Regions from separate parts of the Bradyrhizobium sp. BWC-3-1 genome, predicted to be linked through region 4. Evidence: predicted binding sites of a transcription regulator. Region 4 holds the regulator's gene; each other region holds the start of a gene.
What was found. The regulator PhoB, encoded in region 4, activates phosphate uptake and scavenging genes when phosphate is short. The targets are predictions, from matches to a motif close to TGTCATNNANCTGTCAT.

Region 1 (7,748 bases), 410 kb from region 4:
GACGGCAGCGGCTTAACCCCGCGACCGGCCCGCTCGGACGGCCTCGATAATGTCGATGGCGGCCCGGACGCCGCCTTCTATATCCAGTTGGGAGTTATCTAGCAAGTAAGCATCCGCGGCCGGCTTCAGGGGGGCGATCGCCCGGTTCTTGTCGCGTTCGTCGCGCTGGATGATGTCGGCGAGCACGGCCGCCTCGTCGGCCTCCTCGCCCCGCGCCTTGGCCTCCATGGTCCGGCGGCGGGCACGGACCTTGGGGTCGGCGACGACGAAGATCTTCACGTCGGCATGGGGGCAGATCACGGTTCCAATATCGCGCCCATCGAGCACGGCGCCGGGCGGATCGGCGGCGAATTGCCGCTGAAAGTTGATGAGGGCCTCGCGCACCTTGGGGATCGCCGAGACGATCGAGGCGCCCTCGCCGGCCTTCTGGGTCTTCAGCGCGGGATTGCCGAACTTTTCGGGATCGAGTTCCAGCGCCGCAGCGACCGCCGCCGCCTCGTCCCGGAGATCATGACCGGACTGCATCAGGGAATAGGCCACCGCGCGATAGATCACGCCGGTATCAAGGTGACGGTAGCCGTAATGGTGGGCAAGGCGCTTGCCGAGGGTGCCCTTGCCCGACGCCGCGGGCCCGTCGATGGCAATGATCATGAAAAATCGGCCCCAAGCGAACGCATCATCGGGATGAAATCCGGAAAACTGGTGGCGATGAAGGCGGTGTCATCGACGGTTACCGGCTGATCGGAGGCGCAGCCCATCACCAGCGCGGACATCGCGATGCGATGATCCATGTGGGTGGCCACGACGCCGCCCCCAGGAACGTGGCCGCGGCCTTCGACGATCAAATCGTCGCCGGAGACCTCGACCTTGACACCGTTGACGCGGAGCATGGCGGCGGTTGCCTCCAAACGGTCGGATTCCTTGACGCGCAGCTCCTGGAGGCCGCGCATGATGGTCGTGCCCTCGGCAAAGGCGGCCGCCACCGCCAGCACCAGATATTCGTCGATCATCGACGGTGCACGCTCCGGCGGCACCTCGACACCGCGCAATTTCGAGGCGCGTACCCGCAGCTTTGCCATCGGCTCGCCAGCGTCGCCGCGAACTTCGCTTTCCTCGATCGAGGCGCCCATTTCGCGCAGCGTGGTGAAAAGACCCGTCCGCAGCGGATTGGTCATGACGTCGGGCAGGACGATTTCGGAGCCTTCGACGATCAGCGCAGCAACGATGGGGAACGCCGCCGACGAGGGATCGGCGGGCACGACGACATTGGCGCCATGCAGTTCCGGCTGCCCCACGAGCGTGATACGGCGGCCGTGCTGACCTTCTTGCACCGAGCTGATCTCGGCGCCGAAATGCTTGAGCATCAGCTCGGTGTGGTCGCGACTGGCCTCGGTCTCGATGACGGTCGTGGCGCCCGGCGCGGCCAGGCCCGCGAGCAGCACGGCGGATTTGATCTGGGCCGAGGCCACAGGCGTCTTGTAGGTGATCGGCAGCGGATCGCGCGCACCCTGGACGGTCAGCGGCAGACGGCCGCCCGCGCCGCCGGAGACGACCTTCGCGCCCATCTTTTCCAGGGGATCCAGGATCCGGCGCATGGGCCGGCTGCGCAGTGAGGCATCGCCGTCGAAAACCGCGGAGATCGGACAGCCGGCGACGGCGCCCATGACGAGCCGGCAGCCGGTGCCGGAGTTGCCGAAATCCAGCGGCGCTTTGGGCTCCGCGAAGCCTGCGACACCCACGCCGTTCACCTTCCAGGCGAAATCTCCGGTACGCTCGACCCTGGCGCCGAGCGCCTGCATGGATTTGGCGGTGTTAAGGACGTCCTCGCCCTCCAGGAGGCCCGAAATCCGCGTCTCTCCGACCGCGAGCGCGCCGAGGATGAGGGCACGGTGGGAGATCGACTTGTCTCCGGGCACCCTTACTTTCCCGGTCAGGGGACCGCTGGCGCGCGACTGGAGCGGCGTCGGCTTGTCGGAATCGGTCAAGTTTGTGTCCTTGGGTAGGCCCGAAACGTCCCTGCGGGACTCGCGGGGCAGGTACCACATGGTCTCCCCGCCGTCACGGGCATGTCGTTCTCCCGCAATGCGCTATTGACAGCGGGCCGCCAACTAGCCAAGTGAAGCACCGCTTTTCAGACATTTCCAGGATTCCTCTGCCGTGGCCAAGTCCGAACTCGGAACTAAACGTATTTGCCCGACCACGGGCAAAAAGTTCTATGACCTCAACAAGAATCCGGTGATCTCGCCCTATACCGGTGAAGTCGTGCCGATCGCGCCCATCGCGCCGGCTCGCGCACCCCGCGGTGCCGAAGCCCGTCACGCAGCCGCTGCCGCCGACGCCACGCCAGAGCCGGCGGAGGTCGAGGAGGTCTCGCTCGAGGAGGCCGATGCCGAGGAGAACACCGGCAAGGTCAAGGCCGTCGTGCCCGAATCCGAGGACGACATCGAAGTCGATGAAACTATCGAGGACGATGACGACGATGATTCGACCTTTATCGCCGACGACGAAGAAGGCGATGAGGACGTCACCGACATCATTGGTGATGTCGGCGGTGACGAAGAGACTTGAGATAATTCCAGAACTGTGGTTCTGGGTCTTTCCCGACGCGTCGCCCAAGGCGCGTCGGACGGTTAAGGGGCCATAGCTCAGCTGGGAGAGCGCTTGCATGGCATGCAAGAGGTCGGCGGTTCGATCCCGCCTGGCTCCACCACGCTTCGCCCTTCGGGCTACGCGTGGCGCAGCCGCGCGGAGCTCGAAGGGCGAAGCGTGGACTGGTGAGACTCCCACGCAGCGGCTGCCCGGGCGATAATCGTCAATGTGGTACGTCTACATCCTCCGCAGCATCGAATTTCCCGAGCAGGAATACGTTGGGGCTACGGAAGATCTGAAGCGCCGGTTTCCAGAGCACAATGCTGGCAAATCCACCCACACTGCCAAGTTCAAGCCTTGGAAGCTGATCTGGTACTGCGCCTTCCCTGACAAGCACAAAGCGCTCGCTTTTGAAGCCTACCTGAAGTCTCACTCCGGCCGAGCCTTCACAAAGAAGCGGCTGTCCTAAGAGCGCACCTCTAACCCTACTCCCCGATCACCGCATTCAACCGATCGCGCAACGCCACAATCTCGTCCTTCATCGCGACAAGCTCCGAGACCGAGCAGTCCGATGCCGCCAGAATCGATTGCGGCACGGCCCGCGCCTTGTCCTTCAAGGCCTGGCCCTGCGGCGTCAACGCGATCAGCACCTGACGCTCGTCCTCGCTCGAGCGCGTGCGCTTGACGAGGTGGGCCGCCTCGAGCCGCTTGAGCAGCGGTGTCAGCGTGCCCGAATCCAGGTGCAGCTTTTCGCCGATGCTCTTGACCGGCACGTCGTCGCGCTCCCACAGCACCAGCATCACCAGATATTGCGGATAGGTCAGGCCGAGCCGGTCCAGCAGCGGCTTGTAGACGCGGTTGAACGCATGCGCGGCGGAATAGACCGCGAAGCAGATCTGGTTGTCGAGGCGCAGCGGCGCGTCCGCTGCCGAATGTTTCCGGGGCATCGAGAATCTCACAGGACTTGCTCCATTCTGGGGCCGGCCGTCGCTACATTCAATTGCGAACAATTAAATGTGAGACGCTATAATTTCAATTGCGCGCAATCTAATTGCTTGCGATAAAGATGGCGCCCCCACCCCGAAAACACAGGGAGACAAAAATGTCAGTGAACGTCCTCTACAAGACCAGCGCAAAGGCCACCGGCGGCCGCGACGGCCATGCCGCGACCCTCGACGGCGCGCTCGACGTCAAGCTCACCACGCCGAAGGAGCTCGGCGGCGGAGGCGGCGCCGGCAACAATCCCGAGCAGCTGTTTGCTGCGGGCTATGCCGCCTGCTTCATCGGCGCGATGAAGTTCGTGTCCTCGCAGGGCGGCCCCAAGGTTCCGGCCGACGCCTCCGTGACTTCGACCGTCGGCATCGGCCCGCGCGCGGCCGGCGGCTTCGGTCTCGACATCGACCTTGCCGTCTCGCTGCCAGGCCTCGCCCGCGCGGAAGCCGAGGCGCTGGTCGAGAAGGCGCACCAGGTGTGCCCGTATTCCAACGCGACGCGCGGCAATGTCGACGTCCGCCTGACGGTGGTCTGACCGGTTTCGGTGAAGCGGCTGGCCCGGGATACCCCCGGGCCGGCCGCTTCCCTTTATTTGCCATCTCGCGGGATTGCGGCGAGCGGCCTGCATGACGCCCTACGCGCGAAGCCATTGCCGGCTCGGACGAACCTCGTTAGGCCTGTGATCACATCGACACAGGGGACGCGAAGGCATGACTGAAGCCGCCAGTTCTGGAGCTGCCATGGGTGCAATGAGCGGCCTGCGCGTCATCGATCTGACGCGCGTGCTCGGCGGCCCCTATTGCACCCAGATCCTCGCCGACCATGGCGCCGACGTGATCAAGGTCGAGCCGCCCGCAGGCGACGAGGTACGCGACTGGGGCCCTCCCTTCCACGAGGAAGACGCGGCCTATTTCATCGGCATCAACCGCAACAAGCGCTCGATCGGCCTCGACCTCGCCTCCGAGGGCGGCCGGACCGTGCTGCTCAAGATGCTGGAGAGCGCCGACGTCCTGATCGAGAACTTCAAGCCGGGCACGCTGGAGAAATGGGGCATCGGCAACGAGGTGTTACGCGAGAAATTTCCGCGCCTCGTGCATTGCCGGATCTGCGGCTTCGGCGCCGACGGCCCGCGCGGCGGCAATCCCGGCTATGACGCCATCATCCAGGCCATGACCGGCATGATCGCGGCGACCGGCTCGCCCGAGAGCGGACCGATGCGGATCGGCGTGCCGCTGGTCGACATCGGCACCGGCCTCTATGCGGCGATCGGCATCTTGATGGCGCTGTCGGAGCGGCAGCGCTCGGGCCAGGGCCAGTTCCTGGAGACCACGCTGTACGAGACCGGTCTCGCCATCATGCATCCGCACACCGCGAATTATTTCATGCATGGCAAGCCGCCGTCGCTCACCGGCAACGAGCATCCCAACCTCGTGCCCTATGCGATCTTCCCGACCAAGACCGACGACATCTTCATCGGCGTCGGCAATGACGGCACCTTCCGCAAGCTCGCCAAGGAGATCGGCAAGCCCGAGCTCGGCACCGATCCGCGCTTTGCGCGCAACAAGGATCGCATCGGCAATCGCGAGGCGCTGCGGGCCGAGCTTGCCGCCGTGTTCAGCCAGCACGAGGCCGAGCCGCTGTGCAATCGCCTGCTCGCCGCGGGCCTGCCCGCCGGCCCCGTGCAGAAGATCGACCAGGCATTGACCAACCCGCACACGATCGCGCGCGGCGATATTATCGAGAAGGATTGGTACAAAGGCGTGGCGTCGCCGATCCGGCTCGACCGCAGCAAGCCGAGCCTGCGGCGCCTGCCGCCGAAATTCAGCGAGCACGCCGCCGAGGTCCTGGGCGAATTCGGCTACTCCAGGTCCGAGATCGACGCGATGGTCGAGCAGGGCACTGTCTGCGGCCCCGAGCGCAAGCGCTAGCGCCCTCGCCTTCCACATCCCACGGCAATGCCGCAGTGCGGTGCGGGCGCTCTGTGCACCGCGAACGGAGGACGCTGCGCGCGCGGCATTCGCCTATTTGACGGCTTCCCTTTTCCAGCGCTTGCCGCTTTCGTTTCGGCCGCTTACACAGTCATGTGAACGTCATATGGCGCTGCTAGCGCAAGCGATCATTTTTGACGGCCCAAGGGAGGTTTACTTGATGGCTCTTCGACATTTTGGAGCGGCTGCCGCTATTGCACTCACGGTTGGACTATCGGCCTCGCCGGCCTTGGCCGTGACCGAAATCCAGTGGTGGCACGCGATGACCGGCGCCAACAACGACGTCATCGTCAAGCTCGCCACCGACTTCAACGCGTCGCAGAGCGACTACAAGGTGATCCCGACCTACAAGGGCAACTATCCCGATACGATGAACGCCGGCATCGCGGCGTTCCGCGCCGGCAACGCCCCGCACATCATGCAGGTGTTCGAAGTCGGCACCGCGACCATGATGGCCGCGACCGGCGCCGTGAAGCCCGTCTACAAGCTGATGGCCGACGCCGGCGAGAAGTTCGACCCCAAGATCTACCTGCCCGCCATCACCGGTTATTATTCGACGTCGAAGGGCGAGATGCTGTCCTTCCCTTTCAACTCGTCCTCGACCGTGATGTGGGTGAACCTCGACGAGCTGAAGAAGGCGAACGTAGAGATCCCGAAGACCTGGCCCGAAACGTTCGAGGCCGCCAAGAAGCTGAAGGCTGCCGGTCATGACACCTGCGGCTTCTCGGGCTCCTGGATCACCTGGGTCAATCTCGAGCAGCTCTCGGCGTGGCACAACGTGCCGCTCGCCAGCAAGGCCAACGGCCTCGACGGCTTCGACACCGTGCTCGAGTTCAACGGACCGCTTCAGGTCAAGCATCTCGAAACCCTGGTCGAGCTGCAGAAGACCAAGACCTATGACTACGCCGGCCGCACCAACACCGGCGAAGGCCGCTTCACTTCGGGCGAGTGCCCGATCTACCTGACCTCGTCGGCCTTCTTCGGCAACGTCAAGGCGCAGGCCAAGTTCAACTTCACCGCCGTGCCGATGCCGTATTATCCCGACGTCAAAGGCGCACCGCAGAACTCGATCATCGGCGGCGCTTCGCTGTGGGTGATGGGCGGCAAGTCGGCCGAGGAATACAAGGGCGTCGCGAAATTCCTGACCTTCCTCTCCGACACCGATCGCCAGGTCTACATCCACAAGGCCTCCGGCTACCTGCCGATCACCAAGGCGGCCTACGCCAAGGCGAAGGAAGAAGGCTTCTACAAGGATCAGCCCTATCTCGAGACCCCGCTGCTCGAGCTGACCAACAAGGAGCCGACCGAGAATTCGCGCGGTCTGCGCCTCGGCAACATGGTGCAGCTGCGTGACGTCTGGTCGGAAGAGATTGAGCAGGCGCTGGCCGGCAAGAAGACCGCCAAGCAGGCGCTCGATGCCGCCGTCGAGCGCGGCAACACGATGCTGCGGCAGTTCGAAAAGACCGCCGTCAAGTGAGGCAATGAGCGGCAGGCCGCGACCCGGCCTGCCGCTCTGCTGGCATCATGCAAAAGCAAGCCATCTTCCAGTCAAGACTGTTACCGTACGCGCTGGTTGCGCCGCAGCTCGCGATCGTCCTGATTTTCTTCTATTGGCCGGCCCTGCAGGCGGTGATCCAGTCCTTCCTGCTCCAGGATGCGTTCGGTCTGTCGACCACCTTTGTCTGGTTCGAGAATTACGTCGAGCTGTTCAAGGACGCAGCCTATTTCGAGGCGATCGTCCGGACCTTCTTGTTCTCGTTCGCCATCGCCGTCTCGTCGCTGTCCTTTGCGCTGCTGCTCGCCGTGATGGCGGACAAGCCGCTGCGTGGCTCGATGCTCTACCGCACGCTCCTGATCTGGCCCTATGCGGTGGCACCGCCCGTGGTCGGCGTGCTCTGGATCTTCATGCTGCATCCCTCGCTCGGCGTGCTCTCGCGCTATCTGCGCAATATGGGCGTCGACTGGAATCCGCTGCTCGACGGCGACCAGGCCGCGGCGCTGATCATCCTCGCCGCCGCGTGGAAGCAGATCTCCTATAATTTCCTGTTCTTCCTCGCCGGCCTGCAAGCGATCCCAAAGAGCGTGTTCGAGGCCGCCGCGATCGACGGCGCCCGTCCGATGCGGCGGTTCTGGACCGTGACCTTCCCGTTGCTGTCGCCGACCATCTTCTTCCTGCTG
Region 2 (7,748 bases), 3.4 Mb from region 4:
TGGATGCCATCCGCCGCAAGAATTTCATCCAGCCGAAGGCGCTGCCGTACAAGACCGCGACCGGTAAGGTCTACGATTCCGGCGACTTTGCCGCGCATCTGAAGCGCGCGATGGAGATCGCCGAGTGGAAGGAGTTTGGCAAGCGCGGCAAGGCGGCCAAGAAGAACGGCCTGGTCCGCGGCATCGGACTTGCGAGCTATGTCGAGGTCTGCGGCACCATGGGCGAGGAGACCGCCAATGTGCGGATGGACCCCAATGGCGATATCACCGTCCTGATCGGCACCCAGTCGAGCGGGCAGGGCCATCAGACCGCCTATGCGCAGATCGTTGCCGAGCAGTTCGGCGTGGCGCCCGAGCGCGTGCACGTCCATCAGGGCGACACCGACATGATCGCCACGGGCCTCGGCACCGGCGGCTCGGCTTCGATCCCGTCGGGCGGTGTTAGCGTCGAGCGCGCGACCCGCGAACTGGGGCAGAAGCTGAAGGAAATCGCGGCCCAGGCGCTGGAAGCCAGCGCCGGCGACCTCGAGATCACCGACGGCATCGTGCGCATCGCTGGCACCGACCGCTCGATCTCGTTCGCCGATCTCGCCAAGCGACCCGGCGCGGATCCCTCGAAGCTGAACGCGAGCGCGACCTTCGCCAGCGCCGACGGCACCTATCCCAACGGCACCCATGTCGCGGAGGTCGAGATCGATCCGGCCACCGGCATCATCAAAATCGTCAACTACGTGATCGTTGACGATTTCGGCATGACGCTCAATCCACTGCTGCTGGCCGGCCAGGTCCATGGCGGCGCCATGCAGGGCATCGGCCAGGCGCTGATGGAGCAGGTGGTCTATGGCGCGGGCGACGGCCAGCTCGTCACCGCGACCTTCATGGACTACGCGCTGCCGCGCGCGGCGGACGGCCCGGCCTTCGTGTTCGAGACGGCCAACGTTCCCTGCAAGACCAATCCGCTGGGGGTGAAGGGCGCGGGCGAGGCCGGTGCGATCGGGTCCTGCCCGGCGGTCGTCAACGCCATCGTCGACGGGCTCTGGCGCGAATACAAGATCGACCACATCGACATGCCGGCGACCCCGGAACGGGTGTGGATCGCCATCAACGAGCACCATCGCCGTCACAGCCTGTGACAATCTTCCACGGGAATGAAATCTGCCGAGCGGTGTTGGCCCATTGAGGGGTCAGCACGATCCTGCATCAAGGAAAGGGATTTTGCGAATGAAGCGAGTGTTGGTGGTTGGGGGTGCGCTCCTGCTCGGTATGGGCGCGGTTTGGGCACAACAGGACTCCGTCAAGGAAGTGCAGACTCTCATGAAGGGCAACGGCAAGAACGCCGGCGCAGTGGCGGCCATGGTCAAGGGCGAGAAGCCCTATGATCAGGCCACTGTGGACAGCGCGCTGGCGCAGTTCGAGGACACCGCCAAGAAGCTGCCGCACCTGTTTCCGGCGAGCGCAAAGGGCATGAAGCCCGAGGGCGACTACAGCGCCTCGCCGAAGATCTGGGAGGACAAGGCCGGGTTCGATGCGAAGGTCGCGAGCTTCGCCAAGGTCGTCGGCGAGGCCAAGGGCAAGATCAAGGATCTCGACTCGCTCAAGGCGAATTTCCCCGCGGTCGGCAAGGAATGCGGCGGCTGCCACGAGACGTTTCGTGTGAAGAACGGTTGACGGAAGAAAAAGATTCGTAGCCCGGATTGCGCTTCGCTCCATCCGGGCTACTGGGAATCGGGAAAAAGCGGTTGCGAAAGCAGCCGCTTTTTTCATATCGGCGCGCAGCGCTGCTGGAAATTCTATCCGCAAGGCCTGACGGATCGCTACCGGAGCAGCTATCTTTGCTCCAGCCGCCGCGGCATTGGCGTGAGCTTTTGACGCTGACGCATCTCGCTCCTGACTGCGTCACGACATCAGGAGTTCCTACCCGCGGCGAGCGCCTCAATCAGCAACAGCGAGACAAGCCATGGTAAAACCGTTCCCGTCTAAGACGCACATCGGCAACCATATGCTGCATCCGGAAACGCTGATGCTGACCTATGGCTACGATCCTCAATTGTCGGAAGGCGCGGTCAAGCCGCCGGTGTTCCTGACCTCGACCTTCGTGTTCAAGACGGCCGAGGACGGGCAGGACTTCTTCGATTTCGTCTCCGGCCGGCGTGAGCCGCCGGAAGGGATGGGCGCGGGCCTGGTCTATTCGCGTTTCAATCACCCCAACAGCGAAATCGTCGAGGACAGGCTCGCGATCTACGAGCGCACCGAGAGCTGTGCGCTGTTCTCATCCGGCATGGCGGCCATCGCGACCACGATCCTGGCGTTCGTCCGCCCCGGCGACGTCATTCTGCACTCGCAGCCGCTCTACGGCGGCACGGAAACGCTGCTGACGAATACGCTTGCGCGTCTGTCGATCGGCGCCGTCGGCTTCGCCGATGGCGTCGATGAAGCCGTGGTCAGCCAGGCCGCGGAGGAGGCCATGCGCAAGGGCCGGGTTTCGATGATCCTGATCGAGACCCCGGCCAACCCGACCAACGGGCTGGTCGACATCGCGGTGATGCGGCGTGTCGCTGAGAGCATCGGAAAGACCCAAGGACACGTTCCGATCATCGCCTGCGACAATACGCTGCTCGGGCCGGTGTTTCAGCGACCGATCGAGCACGGCGCCGATATTTCCCTGTACTCGCTCACGAAATACGTCGGCGGTCATTCAGATCTGATCGCGGGCGCCGCGCTCGGCGCGAAGGCGGTGGTGAAAGGCATCAAGGCGCTGCGGGGCGCCATCGGCACCCAGCTCGATCCGCATTCCTGCTGGATGATCAACCGCTCGCTCGAGACGCTGAGCCTGCGCATGGAAAAGGCGGATACGAATGCGCGCCTCGTGGCGGACTATCTGCGCGATCATCCCAAAGTGGCCAAGGTGCACTATCTCGGTCATCACGACGCGGCGTCGCCGGACGGACTTGTGTTCGCGCGGCAATGCTCGGGGGCAGGGTCCACGTTCTCGTTCGACATCGTCGGCGGCAAGGCCGCGGCGATGAAGTTCCTCAACGCGCTGCAAATCCTCAAGCTGGCGGTGAGCCTTGGTGGAACGGAGTCGCTTGCGAGCCTGCCTGCCACCATGACCCATTCCGGCGTTCCCGCCGACATCCGCCGGAAGATCGGCGTGCTCGATTCCACGATCCGGCTGTCGATCGGCATCGAACACCCGTCGGATCTGATCGCCGACCTCGCGCAGGCGCTGAACGCGGCCGAACCTGAGGTGTGACGCCTGCGCCAGCGCTACGGAAAATGGGAAAAGGCGGCTGCGATGGCAGCCGCCCTTTTTGTTGGTCTGTGGGAAGCTTACTTCGTCACCTGACCACGGATCTCGCCGCCCGGATTGGCCGCGGTGTGGATGTTGACGTAGAGCTTGCCGCCCAGCAGATCGGCGGCCTGCGCGTCGGTCAGTGTCGCCGAGCCCTCGGCCGGGCTGGTGGCAGCGCCTGGGATCGGGATCGCAACGCCGGCGTTCTTGCCGGGCTCGGCAGGTCCATGGAAATGGGCGGCGGTGGCGGGGCCGGACAGGCCGGAATAGGTGACCTTCCAGGACAGCTTCTTGCTGGCGGCGTCGTAATCCAGATCGGCCGTTCCGGTGCCGCTGCTGGTCGTTGCGGGGACCTCGGACTTGGCGTCGAGCGTTGCTTTCAGCTTTTCGGCGCTGGCCGAACCCGCAAAAGCAACGGCGCCAAGCACTGACATGGCGATGACGATCTTGTTCATGATTTTTCTCCCTGCTGAACCCGTTTGGGCTGCCAAACTTCCAACAGCCGGCATTGCAGTTTATTCCCGTTTCATGCTGCGGTGGGCTAAATTCTTCGTGGCTGGAGCCGCGAGGACATCGGTCATAAGCTTCGCCGCGACGACGAAAGGACCGCATGTTGCGACGAACAATCTCCGTGGCGCTGCTCGCCGCACTCGCCACAGCCGGCGTCTATTGGTGGCTCAGCGCGCCGGTGGGGGCGGCCGTCGGCACCCCGCCTGCCCGCGTCCCTGATCTTGCCAATGGCCAGGTGATGTTCAACGCCGGCGGCTGCGCCTCATGCCATGCCGTCCCCGACCAGCCCGATCGTCTCAGGCTCGGCGGCGGCGTCGCGATCAAGTCGCCGTTCGGAACGTTCTATGCGCCGAACATCTCGTCCGATCCGACCGATGGCATCGGCAAATGGAACGACGCCGAATTCGTCAATGCGGTGATGCACGGGGTCTCGCCGGATGGAGGGCATTATTTTCCGGCCTTTCCCTATACGTCCTATCAGCACGCCAGGCGCGAGGACGTGCTCGATCTCTTTGCGTACCTGAAAACGCTGCCGGCCGTCGCAGGCAAGGTGCGCGACCACGACGTGCGCTTTCCGTTCAGCATCCGGCGCAACGTCGGCATCTGGAAATTCTTATTTCTGGACGACAAGCCCTTCGTCCCCGACAGCGCGAAGTCGCCGCAGTGGAATCGTGGCGCCTATCTCGTCAACAGTTTTGGCCATTGCGCGGAATGCCACAGCCCGCGCAACGCGCTTGGCGGCATCATGGCCGGACAACGCTTCGCCGGCGGTCCCAATCCGGAAGGCGAGGGATGGGTGCCCAACATCACCCAGAAGGGCCTCGGCGAGTGGAGCGCGAAGGATATTGCCTATTTCCTGAAGACCGGCGAATTGCCCGACGGCGACAGCGTCGGCGGCGCGATGACGCGGGTGATCAAGAACACCTCGCAACTGCCGGACGACGATCTCGCGGCGATGGCGGACTATCTCAAATCGCTGCCGCCGGTGGACGGTCCGCCGCGTCCCAAGCGCAAGGAGGGCGGCACCTGATCGGGCCTGCCCGTTTTCGGACGGTCAACTCGCGCCAAACGCCTTGAAGGTGATGATGGTGAGGGTGTCCTGGATGCCGGGCAGCACCTGCACCTTCTCGTTGACGAAGTGGCCGATATCGGTGTCGTTGTCGACGTAGAACTTCACCAGCAGGTCGTATTGCCCGGCCGTGGAATAGATCTCGGAAGCGATCTCGGCTTCGGCAAGCGCATTGGCGACCACATAGGATTGGCCGAGCTTGCATTTGATCTGGACGAAAAAGGGAACCATCGCGGTCACTCCGAAAGCATATCTGACGGCTAATAGGCCAAACCCGGCCGGATTTAGCAAGCGAACTTGCTGGGCTGGGAGAGGCGCGCTAGGACGGGCCATGGCTTCGAAAACGCTGAAGATCGCCCCATGACGACACCCGTAGCGCTGACCATTGCCGGCTCCGATTCGAGCGGCGGCGCCGGCATCCAGGCCGACCTGAAGACCTTCGCCGCGCTCCGCGTTTTTGGCGCTTCGGCCATCACGGCGCTGACGGCGCAGAACACCCGCGGCGTCACCGGCATTCACGCGGTGCCCGCCGAATTCGTCACCGCGCAGATCGACGCGGTGTTTTCCGATCTCGAGGTCGGCGCGGTCAAGATCGGCATGGTGGCGCAAGCCGCCAGCATCGATGCGATCGCGGTCGCGCTGTCGCGCTGGGCGCCCGGGCATATCGTGCTCGATCCCGTGATGGTGGCGACGTCGGGCGATCGCCTGCTGGCGTCCGATGCCGTCGATGCCCTGCGCATCAAGCTGATGCCGCTGGCCTCGGTGATCACACCCAATCTGCCCGAGGCCGCGGCTCTGCTCGACGAGCCGGTCGCGGCCAGCGAGGCCGAGATCGAAAGCCAGGGGCGCCGGCTGCTGGCGCTCGGCTGTCGTGCGGTCCTGATCAAGGGCGGCCACGGCGAGGGCGCCGAGAGTATCGATTATCTCGTCGATGCCAGCACCACGATCGCGCTCGCCGCGCCGCGCGTTGCCACAAGCAACACCCATGGCACCGGCTGCTCGCTGTCCTCGGCGGTCGCCGCAGGGCTCGCCAGAGGCGAGGATCTCGAGCGCGCCGTGCGCAACGCCAAGACCTGGATCAGCGCGGCGATCGCCGCCGCCGACCGCTTCAGCGTCGGCCACGGACACGGCCCGATCCATCATTTCCATAAATTTTACTGAACGCCGCTCGCGAGCGCGCCGCCGTTCACCCATCGAGCCCATGCAGTTCCGGCTTCTTGCGGAGGCTGCCGCGACGCCATGTCGCCTGATTGTCGCATGCGACTGATAATCGCGGTTTGGGCGAGGCAAGCGCGATTCGTATCTGAGGGTGCCTCAAAGGTTCGATTGGTCATCCCCCTGTCACGGGACATTGTTACAGGCTGGCGCATGGGAAGTTACGATGTGAGTGACGAGAGCCCGGAGCGGCGCTTTCGCACGTTGTTCATCTCCGACGTTCATCTCGGAGCCCGCGGTTCTCAAGCCGATCTTCTGCTCGATTTCCTGCGTTTCCATGATGCCGACACGATCTATCTCGTCGGCGATATCGTCGACGGCTGGGCGCTGAAATCGAGCTGGCATTGGCCGCAATCGCATAACGACCTCGTGCAGAAGCTTTTGCGCAAGGCGCGCAAGGGCGCCAAGGTCATCTACATCCCCGGCAATCACGATGAGTTCCTGCGTAACTATTACGGCACGCATTTCGGCGGCATCGACGTGGTCGAGAACACCGTCCACATCGGCGCGGACGGCAGGCGTTATCTCGTCATCCACGGTGACATCTTCGACCTCGTGGTGCAGAACGCACGCTGGCTCGCCCATCTCGGCGACAAGGCCTACGATTTCGCGATTCAGCTCAATCGTTTCGTCAACTTCTTCCGGCGCATGTTCAAGGTGCCCTATTGGTCGCTGTCGCAATGGGCCAAGCAGAAGGTCAAGAACGCCGTCAACTATATCGGCGCATTCGAGCAGGCACTCGCTGCCGAGGCACGGCGCCACGACGCCGACGGCGTGATCTGCGGTCACATCCATTACGCGGTGATCCGCGACGAGGGCGGAATCCGCTACATGAATTGCGGCGACTGGGTCGAGAGCTGTACGGCGCTGGTCGAGCACGACGACGGCCATTTCGAGATCATCACCTGGGCGGACCAGGCCGAGAAGCCGGCACAGGTCCCGCAGGTCGCAGCCAGAGCTGCATGACAAAGGCAGCCTGATGCGCATCCTGGTCGCGACCGACGCCTGGCACCCGCAAGTCAACGGTGTGGTTCGGACGCTGACCAAGCTTGCCGACGCCGCCAAAAGTCTCGACGTCGAATTCTCGTTCCTGACGCCGCAATCGTTCCGCACCTTTGCGATGCCGAGCTATCGGGACGTGCGGGTGGCCATGCCGCGCCCGGGCAGAATCGCGAAGCTGATCGAAGAGGCGCGCCCGGACAGCATCCACATCGCGACGGAGGGGCCGATCGGCCTGATGGTCCGCCGCTATTGCCGGCAGCGCAAGCTGCCCTTCACGACCAGCTTCCACACCCGCTTTCCCGAATATGTCCGCGCCCGCGTGCCGGTGCCGGGCTCGCTGATCTGGCGGGCGCTGCGCCGATTCCATAGCCCCAGCCGCGCCGTGATGGCGGCGACGCCGGCGCTCGCCAGTGAGCTGACCGAGCGCGGCTTCGACAATGTCGTGCTGTGGCCGCGCGGCGTCGACCCCCATCTGTTCCATCCCCGCGCGATTGATCTCTGCCTGCCGGCGCCGGTGTTCCTCTCGGTCGGCCGCGTTGCCGTGGAGAAGAATCTCGAGGCGTTCCTCGACCTCGACCTGCCCGGCACCAAGGTGATCGTCGGCGATGGTCCGGCGCGTGTCGCGCTGGAGGAGGCCTATCCGGACGCGATCTTCCTCGG
Region 3 (7,748 bases), 3.5 Mb from region 4:
AGCGTACCGCAAGCGCCAGCGCGGTGCGGGCCTGGTAGCTGTAGAGCGATCGGTGGCAAGGCGAGTTGAACCAGAGGGCGCTGTAGCGCTGCCAGTTGGCAAGCGTATCCGGCGCTTCGCAGGCGCGGCCGCCCTTGAAGCCGGCGCGGCTCGGCCGATAATACTGCGCGCCGGCGGTGCCGAGATAGGAGCGGAAGCAAAAACCTTCGTCCGACAGCGCCAGCGGCCGGTCCGGATTGCCTTCGCCCGAGGCGATGCTGTCTCCGAGGCCAGCGACGAAGATGTCGCGGACCTGGATCTCGGTCTGGACCCGCTGGGTCGGATCGGAGCCGGAGGAGACATCGACGCTCGCGACCGTCTGCTTGCCGTAGCGGACCCGCAGATTGATCGGCTCGGCGCAGTCGAAGGTGGATTGCTGCGGCCCGTCGCCGTCGTCGAACGACCAGGCGCAGGTGGCGCCGACCGGCACCGGGCCGGCGAGGCGCACGGTGACGGGATGGTCGATGGGGGTGAGGTAGTTTTCCTTCGTGTTGTCGCGGGTGCAGGGCTGGTTGACCCGGCCCTGGAGGTCGATGCAGAGCCGGTTGACCATGTTGCGGGCCCAGCCGCGGCCCTCGCTCTGGAGCTCTAGCGATTGCTCGGCGGCGAGGATGCTGCGGTTACGCGCGTTCTCGACATGGAGCAGGAAGTCGCGCTCCTCGCGGAACAGCCGGAAGCGGTTGCGCACCTCCCAGCTGATCTGCATGGCGCCCGCGTCCTGCGCGGCCGTCCGCTCCGGCGGGAAGGCGGTGAGGAGCCCGGCGAGCAGCAGGGCACCGGCGAGGAAACGGCGATGGAAGAAAGGGATCATGGCCCGCGTCTTCAACGGCAAAGTTGAGGCGGAAATAAGAGAGCTGCTCTCCGCCTGCAACATTGGTCTACGGTTTTGCGGGCCGGCGTCCAGCGGACTATCGTGGGAGCATGATCTTTTCGGAAAACAGCTTCGCACTTTTCCGGATCACGCTTAGCGTTTGCTGGCCTGCCGCAGCGACCGCTCGCGCTCCATCGCTGCCACCTGCTTGGGCAGGTTGGCCTGCGCACAGGCCTCCGCCAGCCGTCGGCGCTCCTGCCAGGGCTCCACCACATTCATCCAGAGCTCGCGTGCGCCCATGATGGAGATGGCAAGACCGAACGGGATCACGAAATAGAGGATGCGGAAGACGAGGAGCGTGGCCAGAAGCTGCTCGCGGCCGAATTCGGGCAGCGCCACCAGCATGGCGGCGTCGAACACGCCGAGCGAGCCGGGGGCGTGGCTGGCGAAGCCGAGCAAAGTCGCCAAAATGAACACCACGGAGAGCGACAGGAAGTCGATCTGCGGAGTGGCCGGCACCAGAAGGTACATCGCCAGCGCGCAGAATCCGAGATCGACGACGCCGATCAGGATCTGCACCAGCGTCAGCGGCGCTGAGGGCAGCACCACCTTCCAGCCTTTCTGGCCAAGCTCGCGGCGCTTCTCGCCCATGCATAGCCAGACCAGATAGGCGCCGATCGAGGCGAGGCCGCCGATCGCAATCAGCCGGTTGATCGACGACGGCAGCTGATCCATGTAGGAGGCGGCATCCGGATGGATGGCCATGCCGATCGAGAGCACGAAGATGTTACCGAGCCAGAAGGTCAGGCCCGACAGGAAGCAGATTTTTGCGACGTCGATCGCATTCAGCCCGTAATCCGAATAGATCCGGAAGCGGATCGCGCCGCCGGTGAAGACGGTGGCGCCGATATTGTGGCCGATCGAATAGGACGTGAAGCTGGAGAGCGCTGCGATGCGATAAGGCACGTGCTTCTTGCCGATCGTTCGCAGTGCAAAAAAGTCGTAGAAGGTCAGCGTACAGAACGCGAAGCATACGCAGATCGCCGCCAGCCCGATATTGCCGCGGGGGATCTCGGTCAACGCGGTCAGGATGACCCCGGTGTCGATGCCCTTCAGCGTCCGTACCAGTGTGGTGATCGCGAACGCGATGATGAAGACGCTCGCCGCAACGCCGAGTCGCCGCCAGCCGATCCATCTCTTGAAGCCGCGCTTCAGCGCGGTCAGCAGTCCGTGCATTCATCCTCCCGGCGGGGGGCAAGACCGACCAGGCCAGACATTGGCCGGTCGGATGCGATCAGTGCCCGATGTGGGCTTGGATCGCTAGACATGATGTAGCTCATTTAAGGCAAAAACAGTGACTTGTGCAGCCCTTGACAAGGATAGGTTCTGCCTTGGACCAGCCACTTTGTCATACGCGGTTCACATCGGACGCGCGTTAAGCATATGAGTCGGGGGATCGGTCGCGTCCGTCCGTGACATAGTCTCAGATCCTGCATGGCCGGCATTGTTCCAGCGCAAGAGATGAGGGCTTTTTTGGAACGACGATGCCGTGCGCTGGTTAGTGCCGCATCAGCAATCGAACATGGCGGAATAACCGGCTTCTCCTGCAAGCCGGTGCCTCCGTGTTCCCACAACCCGAGAGGATCGGACCGATGGGATTGTTCACAAAAGACATCAAAACCATGAACGACCTGTTCGTGCATCAGCTCCAGGACATCTATTACGCCGAGCAGCAGCTCACCAAGGCTCTGCCGAAAATGGCGGATAAGGCGACCGATCCGCAGCTGAAGCAGGGCTTTTTGACGCACCTCGAAGAAACCAGGGAGCACGTCAAGCGCCTCGAGGAAGTGTTCAAGATGCACGGTGCGCAGGTGAAGGCGGTTGATTGCCCCGCGATCGACGGCATCATCGAGGAAGCCGACGAGACCGCCGGCGAAGTCGCCGACAAGGCGGTGCTCGACGCCGCGCTGATCAACGCGGCACAGGCGGCGGAGCATTACGAGATCGTCCGCTACGGCAGCCTGATCGCCTGGGCCAAGCAACTCGGCCGCAACGACTGCGCCAGCGTGCTCGCCAAGACGCTCGAGGAGGAGAAGGCCACCGACAAGAAGCTGACCACGATCGCCGAGAGCAAGGTGAATCTGCGCGCTGCGAGCTGAGGCCAGGCGTAGCCAGAATAGAGCGTCGCGCGGCCATCCGCGCGACGCTCGAACATGACGCATCCGTCACGCATCCATCATTCGATCCTTGTCGTAACATGACGAGGGGCTGGAAGCGTATCGTTCGCATGGGGCGGCAACCGAGATGGCAGCATGCGAGTAAGCACCGCAAGATACGAAGCCTTCGAAGCCGGCGTGCCGCATTCCGGCTCCCGGCTTGCAACGTCCCTCACCCTTGCCGCGATGAGCCTTGGTTATGGCGTGGTGCAACTTGACGTCACCATCGTCAACACCGCGCTCGACGCGATGGGCAGGACGCTCGGCGGCGGCGTCGCTGAGCTGCAATGGGTTGTCAGCGCCTACACCATTGCGTTTGCCGCCTTCATCCTGACGGCCGGCGCGCTCGGCGACCGCATCGGCGCCAAGCGCGTCTTCATGGCGGGCTTCGCAATCTTCACCGCGGCCTCGCTCGCCTGTGCGCTGTCGCCCAATGCGACCGTGCTGATTGGGGCGCGGCTGGTCCAGGGCCTGGCGGCGGCGATCCTGGTGCCGAATTCTCTTGCCCTGCTCAATCATGCCTATCCGGACGACCGCGAGCGCGGCCGCGCCGTCGCGATCTGGGCGGCCGGTGCGAGCCTCGCGCTCACCGCGGGCCCCTTCGTCGGCGGCGCGCTGATCACGCTGGTCGGCTGGCGCGCGATCTTTCTCGTCAACCTTCCGATCGGCCTCATCGGCCTTTGGCTGAGTAGGCGCTATGCGACCGAGACCACGCGCGCGCCCTCACGCGAGATCGATCTGCCCGGCCAGCTCGCGGCAATTGGTGCGCTGGGGGCGCTCGCCGGCGCGATCATCGAGGGGGGCGCGCTTGGCTGGCAGCATCCGGCTGTGCTCGCGGCGTTCGCTTCAGCCGCTCTCCTGGCGGTGCTGTTCGTCTGGCGCGAGAGCCGCGCGACGCAGCCGATGCTGCCCCTGTCCCTGTTCGATCACCGGCTGTTCAGCCTGACCGCGCTCGTCGGCCTGCTCGTGAACGTCGCGATTTACGGGTTGATCTTCGTGCTCAGCCTTTACTTCCAGAGGATCAACGGCCTGTCGGCGTGGTGGACCGGTCTCGCCTTCGTGCCGATGATGGCGGTGGTGCTGCCGGTCAATCTGCTGGCCCCGCGCCTCGCCGAGCGTATCGGCCCGTGCCCGACCATCGTCGTCGGAGCCTGCGTCTCGGCGCTCGGCTGTCTCGGCCTGCTGTGGATCGAGGCCGGCACAAGCTATTGGGCGATCTTTGCGCAGATGATCGCGATCAGCAGCGGACTTGGGCTGCTGGTGCCGCCGCTGACCTCGACCTTGCTGGGCAGCGTCGAGAAGGCACGCTCCGGCATCGCGGCGGGCGTCCTGAACGCGACGCGGCAGACAGGCAGCGTGCTCGGCGTTGCGCTGTTCGGTTCGCTGGTGGCCTCGGAAGGCGCGTTTGTGACCGGCCTGCACCTGTCGCTGGTCGTGTCGGCGGCCGTGCTGCTGCTCGCCGCCGCCGTGATCGGCCTCGGCGCGCCTTCGCGCGGATGAACAATCCGAGCGATTGAACACAGCTTCCGTTCACCATCCCCGAAACAGGCACGTAGCCGGTTACCGACTGTCCATCTCTGTCGGTTCAAGTGCGGGTCGATAGGGGCCCGCAATGCATCAAGTTCTCTACTGTCTCACCGAGGAGCACGACTGGCGGCTCGTCGCGCTTGGTGGCGCGGTGTGCCTGCTCGCAAGCGCGGCGGCGATCAGCCTGTTTCACCGGGCGCGCGCGACGCACGGCTCCGGGCGTCTGGTCTGGATCGCCCTGGATGCCGCCGTCAGCGGATGCGGCATCTGGGCGACGCATTTCATTGCGATGCTCGCCTACGGGCCGGGCGGTGCCGGCGCCTACAACATCCCGGTGACGATCCTTTCCCTGATCTTCGCGATCTCCTTAACCTTCGTGGGGTTGAGTCTTGCGGCATCTTCCGTGCGCGCGCCGTGGATCGTGCTCGGCGGCGCCATCGTCGGCGCCGCGGTCGCGACGATGCATTATACCGGAATGGCGGCGCTGGAGATGCCGGCACGGGTCGACTGGATCGGGAGCACGGTTGCCGCCTCGGTACTGTTCGGAATTGTTTTCGCGGCGCTCGCGCTGTTCGTCGCTGCGCGGCGCGACGACCTCTTCCACGCGCTGACCGCAAGCACACTGCTGACGGTCGCCATCGTCGCACATCATTTCACCGCAATGGGCGCTGTCGTTCTGACGCCGGATCCGACGCTCGCGATCAGCGGGTTATCGATCCCGCCGGCCTCGTTGTCCTTTCTTACCGCGGGTGCCGCAGTTGCGATCATCGCGATTGCGCTGGTGGCCGCGCTGCTCGATCGCCGCGCCAAGGGCGAACTGGGCCGCCAGCAGGTCGTGCTGGATACCGCGCTCGAGAACATGTCGCAGGGACTGTGCATGTTCGATGCGGACGGCAAGATCATCCTGTTCAACGAGCGTTATGCTGCGATGCTTGGCCGCACCGACATCCTGCTCACCGGCCGACTGCTGGTCGACGTGCTGCGGGAGGAGCAGGCGAAAGGTCAGTGGCAGGGCGATGCCGGCGAATTCTTCGCGCGCCTCGTCGCCGACGCGCGCGAGAGCCGCACCACGACCGACATCGTGACCAGGTTCGGCCGCTCCATCCGCGTCGTCAACCAGCCGATGCAGGGTGGCGGCTGGGTCGCGACCTTCGAGGATATCACCGAATGGCTGGAGGCCCAGGCCAAGATCTCGCACATGGCCCGCCATGACGCGCTGACCAGTTTGCCGAACCGCGTGCTGTTCCACGAGCAGCTCGTGCAGGGACTGCGCCGGACCGGATCGGGCGACCAGCTCGCCGTGCTTTGTCTCGATCTCGATCAATTCAAGGACATCAACGACTCGCTCGGCCACCCCATCGGCGATGCGCTGCTCAAGGAGGTCGGGCGCAGGCTGAAGGTCACCGTCGGCGAGAGCGACACCGTGGCGCGGCTCGGTGGCGACGAATTCGCCGTGGTCCAGATCGGACGTTCCGAGGAAGCCGCGGCAAGGTCCCTTGCCGGCCGCCTGGTCGAGGTGATCTCGGCGCCTTACGAGATCGACGACCATCAGATCATCATCGGTGTCTCCATCGGCATCTCGCTGTCCCCGCAGGACGGCGACAATCCCGATGAACTGCTGAAGAACGCCGACCTCGCGCTGTACCGCGCCAAGGCGGATGGTCGCGGCACCTATCGCTTCTTCGAGACCGGCATGGATGCGCGCGCACAAGCACGGCGTCTGCTGGAGATGGATATGCGCGCGGCGCTGCAACGTGACGAGTTCCAGCCGTACTACCAGCCGATCCGCGACGTCGCCAGCGGTCGCGTCGTCGCGTTCGAGGCGCTGCTGCGCTGGAATCATCCGCAGCGCGGCCTGATCGCGCCCCTCAGCTTCATTCCATTGGCCGAGGAGACCGGCCTCATCATCCAGCTCGGCGATTTCGTGCTACGCTCCGCCTGCACCGACGCCGCGACCTGGCCTGACGATGTCGACGTCGCGGTCAACCTGTCGCCCGTGCAGTTCAGGAACCCAAATCTGATCGCATCCGTGACCGAGGCGTTGGCGTTGTCGGGCCTCGACGCGCGCCGTCTCGAACTCGAGATCACCGAATCCGTGCTGCTGCAGAACAGTGAGGCGACGCTGACCACCCTGCACGAGCTGCGCGCAATGGGCGTGCGCATCTCGCTCGACGATTTCGGCACCGGCTATTCGTCCCTGAGTTATCTGCGCAGCTTCCCGTTCGACAAGATCAAGATCGACCGCTCCTTCGTGTCGGAACTCGCGACGCGCGAGGATTCCATGGCGATCATCCGTGCCGTGACTGGCCTCGGCCGCAGCCTCGGCATTGTCACCACGGCAGAGGGGGTCGAGAACGACGGGCAACTCGAGCTGCTCCGGCGCGAAGGCTGCACCCAGGCGCAGGGCTATTTGTTCAGCAAGCCGCGGCCGGCTTCCGATGTCGCGATCATGCTGGACCGACCGCCGTTGCGCGCAACCGCCTGAGGTTAGCCGCGGCGCAGTGCGAAATGCGCGCCGCAGAACGCCATCACAGCACCGAGGCCCAGCGCGGCAATTCCGGCCAGCACGCCCGAGACCGTCGGCACCGGGCTCGGCGCCGAGGCCACCTGGCCAGCACCCGCAAGCAGCAGCACGCCGACCGCGATCAGGAATTGTCGCATCCGTTGCGGGATCTGGCCCGAGACGGCGCTCTGCATCAATGTCGCCGTGAAATAGCCGCCGGAGAAGCCGACGGAGGCGATCAGCCACCAGGCGATCGCCGCGCCCGCCGGTATGAACTCGTGCGTGTCCGAGTGCCAGAGGCCGCCGAGGTCGAGCCCGTAGCGCGCGCCCAGCATGTGCACGGCGAGCGCGAGCAGCACGCCGGAGATCACGGCGGCGCCGAGAATCAGGCGGCGCGGAAAAAAAATCGTCTCAGCCATGGCTCGCTTGTAGGATGGGGCAGGGCGCTCACGCAAGCGGATCGCAGAGTGGATCGCCCGGATAGGATCGATTGTGAAGATGCGGGATTCGGGAGCTGAGATGGCTGCGGGTGCGAGCTATGCCTACAAGGCGTCGCTGATCGGCTCGGCGCATCGCTTCGAGCTGACGGAGGAGGGGCTGTCCTGGCACATCGGCAGCCGTTCGGGCCTGTGGCGTTATGGCGAGATCAGTG
Region 4 (7,748 bases):
CTGATATCAGGCGCGGCCCCTGATGGAACTCAGGAAATCCGGGTGCTGGTCCGGGATTTCGGCCCCGGCATCGCGCCGGAGCACCTGCCGCGGCTGACCGAGCGCTTCTACCGGGTCGATGTCGGCGACAGCCGCTCGCAGGGCGGCACCGGCCTGGGATTGTCGCTGGTGAAACATATTCTTAACCGTCATCGCGGCCGGCTTTTGATCGAAAGCGTGCCCAAACAGGGCGCCACTTTCACCGCCTGTTTTCCCCAGGGCAAGCCTGCGGCTCTGAGCTAAATTCCAGCGATTTCAGCTGCTTAACACTGTCATCCGACTGTCACCAAACCTTCGTAAAAGCTCAGCTGTCCGCTCCTAAAGGGGCGGCACGGGGAGCGCGATCGGGCGCGGATGGCGCTTCGCTCCCCTGTATGGAGACCAGCATGAATTTCCTCAAAACACTCGTCGCTGCTGGCATGGTCGCCGCATCGACGACGGCGGCCTTTGCTGCCGACATCACCGGAGCCGGCGCGACGTTCCCGTTCCCGATCTATTCCAAATGGGCCGACGCCTACAAGAAGGAGACCGGCAACGGTCTGAACTACCAGTCGATCGGCTCCGGCGGCGGTATTAAGCAGATCCAGGCCAAGACCGTGACCTTCGGCGCCAGCGATGCGCCGCTCAAGGCCGAGCAGCTCGAGAAGGACGGCCTCGTCCAGTGGCCGATGGTGATGGGTGCCATCGTGCCCGTCGTCAACATCGAGGGCGTGAAGCCCGGTGAACTGGTGTTCGACGGCGAGACGCTGGCCAGCATCTATCTCGGCAAGATCACCAAATGGGACGACGCCGCGATCAAGAAGCTCAACCCGAACGTGAAGCTGCCCTCGGAGGCCATCACCGTGGTCCGCCGTTCGGACGGTTCGGGCACCACCTTCAACTTCACCAACTACCTCGCCAAGGCCAGCGCGGATTGGAAGAGCAAGGTCGGTGAGGGTACCGCGGTCGAGTGGCCGGTCGGCGTCGGCGCCAAGGGCAATGAAGGCGTGTCCGGCAACATCAGCCAGACCAAGAACTCGATTGGCTATGTCGAGTACGCCTATGCCAAGCAGAACAAGCTGACCTACACCGGTCTCATCAACAAGGCCGGCAAGCCTGTGCAGCCCACCGTCGAAGCCTTCCAGGCGGCCGCCTCCAACGCCGACTGGGCCAAGGCTCCCGGCTACTACGTCATCCTGACCGACCAGCCCGGCGAGAAATCCTGGCCGATCACGGCGGCGACCTTCATCCTCATGCACAAGGACGCCACCGACAAGGCGGCCTCGCAGGAAGCCATCAAGTTCTTCCGCTGGGCCTTCAAGAGCGGCGGCAAGGCGGCTGAAGAGCTCGACTACATCCCGATGCCGGATCCGGTCGTTCAGCTGATCGAGAAGACCTGGGCTGCCGACATCAAGAGCTAGGTTCGCGACGCTCGTGCTCCGGATGCGCTGCGCTGCATCCGGGGCACGGACCAACAAAAAACGTATACTATTTGGTACAGGGGATCGGCGTGGCAGAGATGGCCGTTCAGAGCGATGTAATCGACGACGCCGGACCGTATGACCGCGCCAAGGCCTTGAGCGCGTTCAAGGTCGGCGACGTTACCTTCTACTGGATTACGCGGCTCTCCGCGATCTCGGTGCTTCTGATCCTCGGCGGCATCATCATTTCGCTGATCGTCGGCGCTTTCCCGGCGATGAAAGAATACGGCGTCTCCTTCCTCTGGACGCAGCGCTGGGCGCCCTCCGCAGATCCGCCGGTGCTCGGCGCGCTCGGGCCGATGTACGGCACGCTCGTCACCTCCTTCATCGCGATGCTGATCGCCATTCCCGTGGGTCTCGGCATTGCGATCTTCCTCACCGAGCTCTGCCCGCAATGGCTGCGCCGCCCGATCGGCATGGCAATCGAGCTGCTCGCCGGTATTCCCTCGATCATCTACGGCATGTGGGGCTTCTTCGTGTTGGGTCCGTTCCTGGCCAACACGTTCCAGCCCTTCATGATCAAGATCTTCGACGGCGTTCCCGTGCTGGGCGCGATCTTCGCAGGTCCCCCGTCCTATCTCAGCCTGTTCAATGCCGCGCTGATCCTTGCCATCATGGTGCTGCCCTTCATCACCTCGATCTCGGTCGACGTGTTCAAGACGGTGCCTCCGGTCCTGAAGGAAGCCGCCTACGGCGTCGGCTGCACCACATGGGAAGTCGTCCGCAGCGTGGTGATCCCCTACACCCGGGTCGGCGTCATCGGCGGCATCATGCTGGCGCTGGGCCGCGCGCTCGGCGAGACCATGGCGGTGACCTTCATCATCGGCAACTCGTTCCGGATCTCGTCATCGATCTTTGCGCCGGGCACCACGATCTCGGCGGCGATCGCATCCGAGTTCGCCGAGAGCGACGGCCTGCACCAATCCGGCCTGATCCTGCTCGGCCTCCTGCTGTTCGTTCTGACCTTCTTCGTGCTCGCAGCGGCGCGGCTGATGCTGATGCGGCTGGAAAAGAAGGCGGGGAATTAGCGCCATGAATCCGATCTATTCACGCCGACGCCGCAAGGACATCGTCGTCCGCGGGCTCTGCATCGCCGCAACCGCCTTCGGCGTCACCTGGCTCGCGCTGATCCTGATCACGCTGCTCTACAACGGGCTGGCGGGACTCAATGTCCAGCTGTTCACCGAGAACACGCCGCCACCGGGATCGAACGAGGGCGGTCTGCTCAACGCCATCGTCGGCTCGCTGATCATGACCGTGATCGGCGTCGGCATCGGCGCGCCGCTCGGTATGTTCGCCGGCACCTATCTCGCCGAATACGGCCGCAATGACCGGCTGACCTCGGTGATCCGCTTCATCAACGACATCCTGCTCTCGGCGCCCTCGATCATCATCGGCCTGTTCATCTACGGCGCCGTGGTGGTGCCGATGCGCGGCTTCTCGGCGATCGCAGGCTCGCTCGCCCTCGCGGTCATCGTGATCCCGGTGGTGCTGCGCACGACCGAGGACATGCTGCTGCTGGTGCCGAACGCGTTGCGCGAGGCGGCCTCGGCGCTCGGCCTGCCGCGTTCGCTGGTGATCAAGCGGATCGCTTATCGGGCTGCCCGATCGGGTCTCATCACCGGCGTGCTGCTCGCGACCGCTCGCGTCGCCGGTGAAACCGCGCCGCTGCTGTTCACCGCGCTATCGAACCAGTTCTTCAGCCTCGGCCTGAACAAGACGATGGCGAACCTGCCTGTGACCATCAACAACTTCGTGCAGAGCCCCTATGCCTATTGGAAGCAGTTGGCCTGGAGCGGGGCGCTGCTCATCACCCTGACCGTTCTTGCCCTTAATATTTTCGCGCGCATCCTTGGCGCCGAGAGGACCGCAAAATGAGTGATCTTTCCGTGTCGATGAGCGCGTCCGGTGGACTGCCGCATGCGGCGGTGCTGCCCGAGGCGCCTCCCAAGGTGACCGTGCGTAACCTGAACTTCTATTACGGCGAGCACCATGCGCTGAAGAACATCAACCTGACGCTCGGCGCCAACCGCGTTACGGCGTTCATCGGTCCGTCGGGCTGCGGCAAGTCGACCCTGCTGCGCATCTTCAACCGGATGTACGACCTCTATCCCGGCCAGCGCGCCACCGGTCAGCTCATGCTCGATCAGACCAACATTCTCGACCCCAGGCTGGACCTCAATTTGCTGCGCGCCCGCGTCGGCATGGTGTTCCAGAAGCCGACGCCGTTCCCGATGACGATCTACGAGAACATCGCGTTCGGCATCCGTCTCTATGAGAAGATCTCGAAGTCCGAGATGGACGGCCGCGTCGAGAAGGCGCTGCGCGGCGGCGCGCTGTGGAACGAGGTCAAGGACAAGCTCAACGCCTCCGGCCTGTCGCTCTCCGGCGGCCAGCAGCAGCGCCTCTGCATCGCCCGCACCGTCGCGGTGAGGCCCGAGGTGATTCTGTTCGACGAACCCTGTTCGGCGCTCGACCCGATCTCGACCGCCAAGGTCGAGGAGCTGATCCAGGAGCTGTCCGAGGATTACACGATTGCGATCGTCACCCACAACATGCAGCAGGCGGCGCGCGTCTCCGACAAGACCGCCTTCATGTATCTCGGCGAGCTGATAGAGTTCGACGACACCAGCAAGATCTTCACGTCGCCGTCCGATCGGCGCACGCAGGATTACATCACCGGCCGGTTCGGCTAGGAGACGCGACATGGGTTCTGAACATACCGCAAAGGCCTTCGACACCGACCTCCAGGAACTCACTCGCCTGGTCGCCGAGATGGGCGGCATCGCCGAGCGCATGATCGTCGAGTCCGTCGACGCGCTGATCCGCCGCGACGTCCCGCTCGGCCAGCGCGTCGTCGCCATCGACACCGAGCTCGACGCGCTGCAGAAGCGCATCGAGGAGCGTGCGGTGCTCACCATCGCCCGCCGCCAGCCGATGGCGGTCGATCTGCGCGAGATCGTCGGCGCCATGCGCGTCGCGACCGATCTCGAGCGCATCGGCGACCTCGCCAAGAACATGGGCAAGCGGGTTGCGGCGCTGGAGACGGACTTCCATCCGCTCAAGCTGTTCCGCGGCCTCGAGCACATGACCGACCTCGTGCAGCAGCAGGTCAAGTCGGTGCTGGACGCCTATGCCGCGCATGATTTGCCGGCGGCGATGGCGGTGTGGAAGGGCGACGAGGAAGTCGACGCCATCTGCACCTCGCTGTTCCGCGAACTCCTCACCTACATGATGGAGGATCCGCGCAATATCTCGTTCTGCATCCATTTGATGTTCTGCGCCAAGAACATCGAGCGGATCGGCGACCACGCCACCAATATCGCCGAGACCGTGTTCTACATGATCGAGGGCCAGGCGATCACCGACAAGCGGCCGAAGGGCGACATGACGACCTTTGCCAACACGGTACCGAACACCTGAAGATTTAAGGAGCGACGACCCGATGGGCGCACGCATTATGGTGGTTGAGGACGAGGAAGCCCTGACCGAGCTTCTCCGCTACAACCTCGAAGGCGACGGCTATGACGTCGAGACGGTGATGCGCGGCGACGACGCCGACACCCGCCTCAAGGAGCACATCCCCGATCTGATCGTGCTCGACTGGATGCTGCCGGGCCTGTCAGGCATCGAATTGTGTCGGCGGCTTCGCACCCGTCCCGAGACCAAGCAGCTCCCGATCATCATGCTCACCGCGCGCGGCGAGGAGAGCGAGCGGGTGCGGGGTCTTGCGACCGGCGCCGACGATTACATCGTCAAGCCGTTCTCGGTGCCGGAGCTGCTGGCGCGCGTGAAAGGCCTGCTGCGGCGCGCGAGCCCGGAGCGCCTCGCCACCGTCCTTGCTTTTGGCGACATCGAGCTCGACCGTGACAAGCGCCGCGTGGCGCGCTCGGGCCGGCCGATCGATCTCGGTCCGACCGAATATCGCCTGCTGGAGTTCTTCCTGGAGCACCCGGGACGGGTGTTCTCGCGCGAACAGCTGCTCGACAGCGTCTGGGGCCGCGACATCTATATCGACGAGCGCACCGTCGACGTGCATATCGGCCGCCTGCGCAAGCTGCTCAATCTCGGCCGCGAGCAGGACCCGATCCGCACCGTCCGCGGCGCCGGCTACGCGCTGGATGATCGGTTTGCCAAGGCAGAGCAGGTGTAGGGTTGCAGGCTTGTTTGTTGGCGAGCTGTCCCTGCATTCTCAGCCGTCGTCCCGGACAAGCGAGCGAAGCGAGCGCTGATCCGGGCCCATAACCACCGAACGTGGTTTGGCGAAGACTCGGAGTGACCCCTTCCGCACGATTATTGCGTGCTCGGAGTATGGGTCCCGGCCCCCTGTGCGCAATTGCGCACTAGGCCGGGACGACACTGAAATTGTTGAACTGTCTTCGCGTGACGACTAACGGGGACCCGGCTTTACCGGTGCGCGGCGCCGATCCGACGCCGGCTGGTACGCAACGCGCGAGTGCTGAGCGCAATAGGGCAGTCCGGACAGCGCCCTTCCACCGCAGAAGAAGAAGTCCGGGCTCGAGGGATCGCCGACCGGCCAGTGGCAGGTCGCCTCGTTCAATTCCAGCAGCGACAGCCGCTGGCTCATCGGCACCACGTTGTCATAGGTGACCGGATCCGGCTCAGCCTCCACCTCGAAGGCCTGCGCCAGCGCGGTGTTGCCGCGCGAGATCGGGCGGCTCACCCGCATCATGTGCTGCGCGGGGCGCGCCTTGCGCGGCCGCGGCGCTGCCGATGATGGGCTCTTGGCGCGGCCCGAAAGGCCGAGCCTGTGCACTTTGCCGATCACGGCATTGCGGGTCACATTGCCGAGCTCCGCCGCGATCTGGCTGGCCGAAAGTCCGGCCTCCCAGAGCTTTTTCAGCTGCTCGACGCGATCATCGGACCAGGTCAAAACCGTCATTGCACCCTTTCCCTCGCTGCGCGCCAGCCATCCTGGGGCCTCGCAGCGAATGCCTAAGCCTTCAAAAACCCGTGCCGCCAGAATCCCTTAAGGCTCGCCGGGCGCGTCTTGAACGCCCGAACGTTTACGCCGGTACATAAGGACTTAAAGATCAGAACCACTGCACGAGATGTCGTATCTGACAATCCAAACGCTACAATATGGCGTGACTCCCGCGCAAGAGTCCGCCGACTCGCTTCCACATGTTCCGTGGCCAAATCCCGCAAAATCGGCACCGCAAGACTACGGATTCAGCGTTTCGCGAGGCTTTCCGGGCGGCATTGACACCCGTTTCACCAGGCCTAAGATAGTCGCACGTGCCGCCCTCAAGAGGCGGCACGTTTCGTTTTCCGGGCCGGTCGATGGTGCGTTGCGCAATGCACGCTCACTCCGTCCGCAACATTCAAGTGACCATCATGACTAACAGCGCAGCGCCGCATTTGCTCCCCGTTTTCGCCAGGTCCGACCTTGGTTTCGAGCGTGGCGAAGGCTGCTGGCTGATCGCGACCAATGGCGAGCGCTATCTCGATTTCACCTCCGGGGTGGCGGTGAATGCGCTCGGCCATGCCCATCCGGCGCTGGTCGCGGCGTTGCAGGAGCAGGCCACCAAGCTCTGGCACATGTCGAACCTGTTCCAGAGCCCGGACGGCGAAAAGCTCGCCGCGCGCCTGTGCAATGAAAGCTTCGCGGACTTCGTGTTCTTCTGCAATTCCGGCGCCGAAGCGCTGGAATGCGTGATCAAGGTCGTGCGCCGTTATCACGCCGCAAAGGGTCATCCCGACCGCTATCGCATGATCACCTTCGAAGGCGCCTTCCATGGCCGCACGCTGGCGACGCTGGCCGCAACGGGATCGGCAAAATATCTCGAAGGTTTCGGCCCTCCGATGGAGGGCTTCGACCAGGTTGCGCATGGCGATCTCGATGCCGTGAAAAAGGCAATCGGTCCGCAGACCGCCGGCATCCTGATCGAGCCGATCCAGGGCGAGGGCGGTGTGCGTTCGGCAACGCCCGCCTTCCTGAGGGCGTTGCGCCAGCTCTGCGACGAGAAGGGTCTGTTGCTCGCCTTCGACGAGGTGCAGACCGGCATGGGCCGCACCGGCGATCTGTTCGCGTACCGCCGCCTTGGCGTCGAACCCGACGTGATGTCGCTGGCCAAGGCGCTCGGCGGCGGCTTCCCGATCGGCGCCTGCCTTGCGACCGCGGAAGCGGCGTCCGGCATGACGCCGGGCTCGCACGGCTCGACCTTCGGGGGCAATCCGCTCGCGATCGCGGCTGCGAACGCCGTGCTCGACGTCATGCTCAAGCCC

Region 1: a site for PhoB is predicted at 5,660-5,676, ahead of ugpB (sn-glycerol-3-phosphate ABC transporter substrate-binding protein UgpB). Genes of this name have one in related genera too.
Region 2: a site for PhoB is predicted at 6,200-6,216, ahead of RX329_RS15010 (UDP-2,3-diacylglucosamine diphosphatase). Genes of this name have one in related genera too.
Region 3: a site for PhoB is predicted at 2,257-2,273, ahead of RX329_RS15150 (YbhN family protein). Genes of this name have one in related genera too.

Annotation. Positions count from the first base shown of each region.
Region 1 is NZ_CP136625.1:110,217-117,964, forward strand. It holds gene cmk ((d)CMP kinase) at 13-651, opposite strand; gene aroA (3-phosphoshikimate 1-carboxyvinyltransferase) at 648-2,045, opposite strand; gene RX329_RS00475 (TIGR02300 family protein) at 2,158-2,568, shown strand; tRNA gene RX329_RS00480 (tRNA-Ala) at 2,635-2,710, shown strand; gene RX329_RS00485 (GIY-YIG nuclease family protein) at 2,816-3,058, shown strand; gene RX329_RS00490 (MarR family winged helix-turn-helix transcriptional regulator) at 3,075-3,536, opposite strand; gene RX329_RS00495 (organic hydroperoxide resistance protein) at 3,692-4,117, shown strand; gene RX329_RS00500 (CaiB/BaiF CoA transferase family protein) at 4,293-5,510, shown strand; gene ugpB (sn-glycerol-3-phosphate ABC transporter substrate-binding protein UgpB) at 5,731-7,047, shown strand; gene ugpA (sn-glycerol-3-phosphate ABC transporter permease UgpA) at 7,095-7,748, shown strand, end outside.
Region 2 is NZ_CP136625.1:3,133,308-3,141,055, forward strand. It holds gene RX329_RS14975 (xanthine dehydrogenase family protein molybdopterin-binding subunit) at 1-1,133, shown strand, start outside; gene RX329_RS14980 (c-type cytochrome) at 1,222-1,668, shown strand; gene RX329_RS14985 (cystathionine gamma-synthase family protein) at 1,958-3,253, shown strand; gene RX329_RS14990 (CHRD domain-containing protein) at 3,331-3,747, opposite strand; gene RX329_RS14995 (c-type cytochrome) at 3,903-4,832, shown strand; gene RX329_RS15000 (Lrp/AsnC ligand binding domain-containing protein) at 4,857-5,102, opposite strand; gene thiD (bifunctional hydroxymethylpyrimidine kinase/phosphomethylpyrimidine kinase) at 5,232-6,032, shown strand; gene RX329_RS15010 (UDP-2,3-diacylglucosamine diphosphatase) at 6,240-7,052, shown strand; gene RX329_RS15015 (glycosyltransferase family 1 protein) at 7,066-7,748, shown strand, end outside.
Region 3 is NZ_CP136625.1:3,173,110-3,180,857, forward strand. It holds gene RX329_RS15145 (hypothetical protein) at 1-850, opposite strand, end outside; gene RX329_RS15150 (YbhN family protein) at 1,004-2,086, opposite strand; gene RX329_RS15155 (ferritin-like domain-containing protein) at 2,503-3,009, shown strand; gene RX329_RS15160 (MFS transporter) at 3,163-4,566, shown strand; gene RX329_RS15165 (EAL domain-containing protein) at 4,679-7,078, shown strand; gene RX329_RS15170 (hypothetical protein) at 7,081-7,515, opposite strand; gene RX329_RS15175 (hypothetical protein) at 7,595-7,748, shown strand, end outside.
Region 4 is NZ_CP136625.1:8,463,112-8,470,859, reverse strand. It holds gene RX329_RS40505 (ATP-binding protein) at 1-282, shown strand, start outside; gene pstS (phosphate ABC transporter substrate-binding protein PstS) at 426-1,439, shown strand; gene pstC (phosphate ABC transporter permease subunit PstC) at 1,538-2,527, shown strand; gene pstA (phosphate ABC transporter permease PstA) at 2,532-3,377, shown strand; gene pstB (phosphate ABC transporter ATP-binding protein PstB) at 3,374-4,195, shown strand; gene phoU (phosphate signaling complex protein PhoU) at 4,206-4,922, shown strand; gene phoB (phosphate regulon transcriptional regulator PhoB) at 4,945-5,652, shown strand; gene RX329_RS40470 (GcrA family cell cycle regulator) at 5,890-6,402, opposite strand; gene RX329_RS40465 (aspartate aminotransferase family protein) at 6,858-7,748, shown strand, end outside.